DNA from 2 places in the Beduinella massiliensis genome. Region 2 is predicted to be linked to the other one. Evidence: predicted binding sites of a transcription regulator. Region 2 holds the regulator's gene; the other holds the start of a gene.
The links. The regulator Rex, encoded in region 2, represses fermentation and respiration genes when NADH is low (regulators of the CRP and FNR family bind a similar motif). The targets are predictions, from matches to a motif close to ATTGTTAANNNNTTAACAAT.
Positions count from the first base shown of each region.

Region 1: a site for Rex is predicted at 1,983-2,002, ahead of adhE (bifunctional acetaldehyde-CoA/alcohol dehydrogenase). Genes of this name have one in related genera too.

Region 1 covers NZ_LT963430.1:167,538-171,271, reverse strand. Annotated here, with positions in the region: gene adhE (bifunctional acetaldehyde-CoA/alcohol dehydrogenase) at 1-1,912, opposite strand, end outside; gene C1725_RS01620 (NYN domain-containing protein) at 2,226-3,209, opposite strand; gene C1725_RS01615 (CapA family protein) at 3,211-3,734, opposite strand, start outside.
Region 2 covers NZ_LT963430.1:2,609,992-2,613,725, reverse strand. Annotated here, with positions in the region: gene floA (flotillin-like protein FloA) at 1-91, shown strand, start outside; gene C1725_RS12745 (hypothetical protein) at 158-700, shown strand; gene C1725_RS12740 (response regulator) at 697-1,464, shown strand; gene C1725_RS12735 (redox-sensing transcriptional repressor Rex) at 1,660-2,316, shown strand; gene C1725_RS12730 (VanW family protein) at 2,343-3,734, shown strand, end outside.

The sequences.
Region 1 (3,734 bases), 2.4 Mb from region 2:
CCACGATCGCCATGTTCGGCATGAGCTCGTAATCGGCCAGCGGGTACTTGACGCCCGTGTTCTCGTCGGTGATGACCGCGAACGGCGTCACCTCGCTGCCCGTGCCCGCGGAGGTCGGCACGGCGATAAAGTACGCCTTTTCGCCCATCTTGGGGAAGGTATACACGCGCTTGCGGATGTCCACAAAGCGCATCGCCATGTCCATGAAGTCCGCCTCGGGGTGTTCGTAGAGCACCCACATGATCTTGGCCGCGTCCATCGCGCTGCCGCCACCGACGGCGATGATGACGTCCGGCTTGAAGGCGGCCATCTGCCTTGCGCCCTCCATCGCACAGCCCAGCGAAGGGTCGGGCGCGACGTCGTAGAACGTGGTGTGCACGACGCCCATCTCGTCCAGCTTATCGGTGACCGGCTTGGTATAGCCGTTGTTGAAGAGGAAGGAGTCGGTGACCACGAAGGCGCGGCGCTTGCCCAGGACGTCCCGAAGCTCCGAAAGCGCCACCGGCAGGCAGCCCTTCTTGATGTACACCTTCTGCGGCGCGCGGAACCAAAGCATGTTCTCTCTCCTCTCCGCGACGGTCTTGATGTTGAGCAGGTGCTTCACCCCGACGTTTTCCGACACGGAGTTGCCGCCCCAGGAGCCGCAGCCCAGCGTCAGCGAGGGCGCGAGCTTGAAGTTGTACAGGTCGCCGATGCCGCCCTGCGAGGCGGGGGTGTTGATGAGGATGCGGCAGGTCTTCATGCGCGCGGCGTGCCGGTCGATCTTTTCCCGCTCGGTGACGGCGTTCACGTACAGCGAGGAGGTATGGCCGTAGCCGCCATCCGCGATGAGGTGCTCCGCCTTTTCCAGCGCGTCCTCGAAGTCCTCCGCACGGTACATCGCCAGCACGGGCGACAGCTTCTCGTGCGCGAACTCCTCGGAAAGGTCTACGCTCTGCACCTCGCCGATGAGGATCTTGGTGTTTTCCGGCACGGCGACGCCCGCGAGCTCCGCGATCCTGCGCGCGCCCTGGCCGACGATGCGCGCGTTGAGCGAACCGTTGATGAGGAGGGTGCGGCGCACGCAGTCCGTCTCGTCCGCATTCAGGAAATAGCAGCCGCGGCGGCTGAATTCGGCCTTCACCGCGTCGTACACGGGGCTTAGCACGATGACGCTCTGCTCGCTGGCGCAGATCATGCCGTTGTCGAACGTCTTGGAATGGATGATGGAGTTCACCGCGAGCAGGATGTCCGCGCTCTCGTCGATGATGGCGGGGGTGTTGCCCGCGCCGACGCCCAGCGCCGGCTTGCCGGAGGAATAGGCCGCGCGCACCATGCCCGGGCCGCCGGTGGCGAGGATGATGTCCGCTTCCTTCATCGCCATATTCGTCAGCTCCAGCGAGGGCACGTCGATCCAGCTGATGATGTCCTCGGGCGCGCCCGCCGCCACCGCGGCCTCCAGCACGGTCTTCGCCGCCGCGATGGTGCAGCCCTTGGCGCGGGGGTGCGGGCTGATGACGATGCCGTTGCGCGTCTTGAGCGCGAGCAGCGTCTTGAAGATCGCGGTCGAGGTCGGGTTCGTCGTGGGGATGACCGCCGCGATGACGCCGATGGGCTCCGCGATCTTCTTCACGCCGTAGGCCGCATCCTCCTCGACGACGCCGCAGGTTCTGGTGTCCTTATATGCGTTGTAAATGTATTCGGCGGCGAAGTGGTTCTTGATGACCTTGTCCTCCACCACGCCCATGCCGGTCTCCGCAACCGCCATCTTGGCCAGGGGGATGCGCGCCTTGTTCGCGGCTACGGCCGCCGCCTTGAAGATGCGGTCCACCTGCTCCTGCGTGTAGGCCGCGTAGCGCCGCTGCGCCTCGCGCACGCGGGCAAGCGCCGCCTCAAACGTCTCTACGCTGTCGACGATCTGCGTTTCGTTCATACCGTACGCTCCTTTTCTCCCCCGGCATGCGCCGGGGCGGTTCGGTGTGCGTCCCGGGTTTCTTTCCGGGATTGATAATATTTTAACATTATCGTTTGCCTCCGTCAATGAATGAAGTGTACAGAGTTCCTTCTGCTGTTTTCGGGCAGTATTGTCAAAGTTTTAACGATCTTCGGCATAAACGATAGCTTTTCCGGCATTTGATTAACATTATGGCGCCCTGCGGGCCCGCCCATTCCCCGGCGGCCGCCGCGGCGCGCGGGGCGCCCAAAGAAAAAAAGCGGGGCGGCGCTCTGCGCGCCTCCCCAATGCTTCATAAAATTTTCACAAGCATGGTCTTCTGCTCGTCCAGCTCCACCTTGAGCACGCCGCTCTTATCCAGCGCGCGCAGCAGGTCGGAAAAGCGCTTGAACCCGACGGAGCGCTCGGTGAAGTCGGGGTAGTCGTTTTGCACCGCCGCCTTGAGGATCGAGGGGTTGATGCGCTCGAACCCGTTGTCCTTGAACGTCTTCAGGTGCCTCCTGAAAATCTCGGCGTAGTTGTCCCGCGTGAGCTGCGGCGGGGTCTGCTTTGCGGGTTCCTCCTCGTGGCCGAGCTGGATGATGAGGTTGAAGTGATCGGCCACCACCGTGAAGGCGTCGAAGCGCTGGGCGAGGCCGGTGAGCAGCTTGCCGAACGTGGAAAAGCCGAAGGACTTTTCGTTGAAGTCCGGGCGCAGGCGCAGCAGGATGTTCTTGAGTTCGGAGGCGAGAATCTCGTTTTCGTCCGCCTGCTCTTCCAGTATGGTGCAGATCAGCTCGTTGAGCTGCTCGAGCGTCAGCGGCTCGTCCTTCTGGCTGCGGCCGGAGGACTTGCCCTGGCTCACGGATTCCAGAAACTGAAACTCGTTGCAGGCGTTGATAAAGACGCTCGACGCGGCCTCCGAACGCGAGATGCCCAGCACGAACTTGCCCATGGACTTGAGCTTGCCCACCAGCGGCACGTAGTCGCTGTCGCCCGAGACGATGCAGAAGGAATCGATCAGGCTGTTGGTGAAGGCCACGTCCAGCGCGTCCAGCACGAGCTGGATGTCCAGGTTGTTTTTCTGGTTGCGCCCATAGCGGATGGAGGGCACGACGTTGAACGTGTTGGAGAGCAGCACCTCTTTGAGGTCGGAGTACTTGTCCGTATACCCGTAGACCTTGCCGATCAGGATATCCCCGCGAATCTTGACCTTTTCGATGACGTCGTTGAGCGTGCCGATCTTCGCGCCGCAGTTTTCCAGATCGACGAAGAGTGCGTAATGCGCCGTTGCCATCTTACTCTTCCTCCATTTTATACGAGCGCTTCAGGATCTTCTTCTCGATGCGCCCGGCTTCTTCGCCCTCCGCGAGGACGGGCCTGTAATCCGTACCTTTTTCCTTCTCGGTCAGGCGGATGGGGATGATCTCCAGCTCCGGGGGTTCGCTGCCGTCCTCGGTGACGGTGAAGTGCAGGCGGGCGACGTAGGCGTCGCGGTCGTCCGGATCGACGTTGCCGCCGAAGACCAGATTGCCCAGCGAGTAGAGGATGTAGCGGCCCTTGTACTTTTCGATGCCCTGCACCACGTGCGGGTGGTGGCCGACGACCACGTCCGCCCCGGCGTTGATGGCCGCCCGCCCGATGGAGCGCTGCTCCGCGGTGAAGTCGTAGGAATACTCGCTGCCCCAGTGGAACGAGGCGATGACGATCTGGCAGCCCATCTCGCGCAGCGTCTTCACGTCCTTGGAGATGTCCTTCTTGCCGTTGCTGTAGGGAAAGCAGTAGCCGGTCATGCCGACCTTGACGCCGTCCTTCTCAAATA
Region 2 (3,734 bases):
CATCGCCGATACCACGATGCGCGACGCGATCGCCAAGATCGGCAAGCCCGAAGGCGGGCAGGCTGAGCCGCCGCGCCCGAGCAAGAAGTAATCGTCTAAGACGAAGCTTGAGGACCGGGGCCCATGGGCCCCGGTCTGCCAGAAAGGGGGACCGCGCGTGGATGTTTTAATTGTCATCGGCCTTGTCGTGTGGGCGATCGTTCGTGCCAGCCAAAAGCAGGTGAAGAACAGCGCGGGCCAGGCCGCAAAGGCGATGCCGCGCGCGCCTCAGGGAGAGTGGCAGCAGATGCTGGGACGCTTCGCCGAGGCGGCCAAACAGATCAGCGAAGACCCCGAAGAGATGCCGAAGGTGGAAGAACAGCCTGCGCCTTCGCATAAGCGGATGCACAAAAAAGAAGGTGGCGCCCCGATTTTGCGGGAGGCCTCGGCGGTCGAGCGCTCCGCACGCGTGGAGCATCGCTTGGATGCGGAGCGGATGAGCCGCATGCAGCCGAGAACCGTGACGCAGGAGGAAATGGAACAGGCGGGCGAGGGGGAAGACCCATGCCACGAGCTTGGTACGCCCTCCTACGCGGCGCCGCAGCCTCGCATGCAGCATGCGCAGGACGTGCAGGATGAGGCGCAGGAGCTGCTTCGGGGCATTATCCTCTCTGAAATTCTCACAAAACCTCAGGACAGGCGAAGGATGCGGATGCGATGAGTGAAAAGATACCGGTGGTCATTGCAGACGACGACGCGGGCATGCGGACCATCATGCGTAAGATGATCGAGCGCGTAGAAGGCTTTGAACTGCGCGGAGAGGCGACGAACGGCAGGGAACTGCTCGAAAAAGTGGAGCAGGAAAAGCCGCAGCTCGTCTTTCTGGACGTGGAGATGCCGGAAATGAGCGGTGTGGAAGCGGCGCGCGTCATTCAGGATACGGATCCTTCCATTATTCTGGTGTTTGCAACCGCGCACGATCAGTACATGGCCGATGCGTTTGAGGTGTATGCATTCGACTATCTGGTCAAACCGTTTAAACTCGAACGCGTGATGAAGACGCTGGAGCGCGCGCAGGACGTGTTGCTGAGGCGCGCGCAGGATGATCCGGTGCCTAACCCTACGCAGAATGCCGCGCCTCGGGCGAGGGTGGCGGCGGGAAGGCTCATGCTCCGCCACCGGGAGGGCGTCAACTTCGTCGCGATGGAAGATATCCTGCTCGTTCAGCGCGAAAATCGTGCGACCGTCCTTTACATGAAGGGTGGCGGCCGATTCGTGACGAGCGAGTCGCTGGGGGACATCGAGGCGCGGCTGGATCCCGAAATTTTCTATCGCTGCCATAAGTCCTACATCATCAACTTGCACGAAATCGACAGCATCACGCCATATGGACGATGGACCTATGTGGTTCGCCTTTGCGGCACGCAGCAGGACGCGCTCATCACGCACGAACGCTATGAAGAGCTGGAACGCCTGTTTTCGTGAATACAATCCGCCGGAAGCAACGCTTCCGGCGGATTACTGCATTTGGGGCGGTGCTTGTCCGACAAAATTTTGTGAAATCGGAGACGGCTCCGATGGATTTTCCCCTTGCGCACAAAAAAGGAAGCTGTTATACTAAACAGTACGGATGTCATCATAACAGCCGGAATGACAATGAAGTGAGTGGGGTGCAAGCAGATGGCCTACCGTTCCCGCGTCTCCGACGCCGTTGTCCGCCGCCTGCCGGGCTATTACAGGCACCTGCGTGAATTGGAAAAAGCAGGCGTTACCCGAATTTCGTCTCAGGAGCTTGGCGAACGAATGGGATTAACTGCCTCGCAAATTCGGCAGGATATCAACTGCTTTGGCGGTTTTGGCCAGCAGGGGTTTGGGTACCATGTATCTGAACTGAAGATGCGCATCGCGGAAATTCTGGGAATTACGCGCGAGTATCACGTCATCATCATTGGCGCGGGCAATATCGGCCGTGCGGTGGCGAACTACTCTTCTTTTGCGCGGGAAGGCTTCAAGGTACAGGCGATGTTCGATGTATCCCCCGCGCTCGTCGGAATCGACGTGCATGGCATCGTCGTGCAGCCGATTGAAAAGCTGGATGGATGGCTCGCTTCGCACGGCGTCGACATCGCCGTGCTCGCCGTGCCCCATGCGGCGGCGCAGCAGATGTGCGACCGACTGATCCAGGGGGGCGTGCGCGCTATCTGGAATTTTGCGCCGGTCGATTTGAGTACCCCGGAAAATTTCCCCGTCGTCAATGTTCACCTGAGCGATACCCTGCATATCCTTTCCTACAGGATGCACGAGCAGGAGCTCTTGGCTGAAAAGGGCGATCAATAAACGCATCGAGAAGGAGACCCCGCGACATGCCGAGCCAGAAAACGCCGGGAAGGCCGGGCGGCGACGTCAGCCGCTTTCAGCGTCCGGGCAGCGAAACGAGCCAAAGAAACACGCAGGTGCGGCGCATGCCGCCTCCGCGGAACGCGTACGAAAGAGAAGAAAAGAAGGTCTTTCCCTATTGGACGATTCCGGTCGTCTTCGTGTGCGTAGGGCTCCTTTCCCTGATATCCTGGTGGGTCGCGCAGGAGTATCAGGTTTATCAGCAGTTTCAGGAGGTATCCCGGCAGGTGGCCGTCGATACGTTCTATCCGGGCATTCGCGTAAACGGCACGGATATCGGCGGCATGACGATGGGAGAGGCCCAGGCTACCCTGGAATCGCATACCAATCAGCAGAGCGAGGCGTTCGCCATCGGGATCACGTATGGCGACAAAAAATGGCGGATCACGTCCGAAGAGGTTCCTATCCGCTTCGATACGCAGGAAGTGCTCGCCAGAGCCTATGCGCTGGGAAGGCGCGGAAGCCTGAAACAGCGCTACAGCGACGTTCAGATGCTGAAAACCGGCGGAGCGTCCTTTGAAACGGGACTCGGATACGACAAGGGAAAGGTACGCGAGCTGACGGACGTAGTCGTCGCCCGCATCGATCAGCCTGCGACGGACGCGACGCTGTACGCCTTTGACCCAGTGACGAAGACGTTCGTCTTTACGCCGGAGCAGGTAGGTTATGCCGCAGACGCGGATAGGCTGTATCGCGACGTGGTGGAGGCGCTGGATGCCGGACGTTACGACGCGGTGGTCGAGGTTACGGGAGCGCCTGTTCAGCCAGCGGTCACCCAGGCGATGCTGACCCCGATGTTCGGACGCGTTTCCTCCTTTACGACGGAGACGACGAAGGACAACAACCGCAACACGAACATCGCGCTTTCGTCCGACGCGCTCAACGGCCGGGTGGTCATGCCCGGCGAGACGCTCTCCTTTAACGAGTGCACCGGCCAGCGCACCAAGGCCAAGGGCTACAAAGAGGCGGGCGCGATTTCCGGTGGACAGCTGATCGACGACACGGGAGGCGGCGTGTGCCAGACTTCCTCGACGCTCTTTAATGCGGTTGTCCGCGCAAACCTGGAAATCGTGGATCGTTCGCAGCATTCTTGGCCGAGCACGTATGTGCCTAAGGGCGAGGACGCGGCGGTGGACTGGCCGAGACTGGACTTCGTCTTCCGCAACAATACGGATTTCCCAGTCTTTATTCTTGCGTGGTACGAGGATCAGAAGGTCACGGTCGAGGTGTACGGCAAGATGCTGGAAAACGGCACGACGATCAACCTGTACTCCGAAACCATACGCACGCTGACGCCGTCCGACGAGGTGATTTATACCCGCGACGAGTCGATGGCCAGAGGTGCGAGCAAGGTGGCG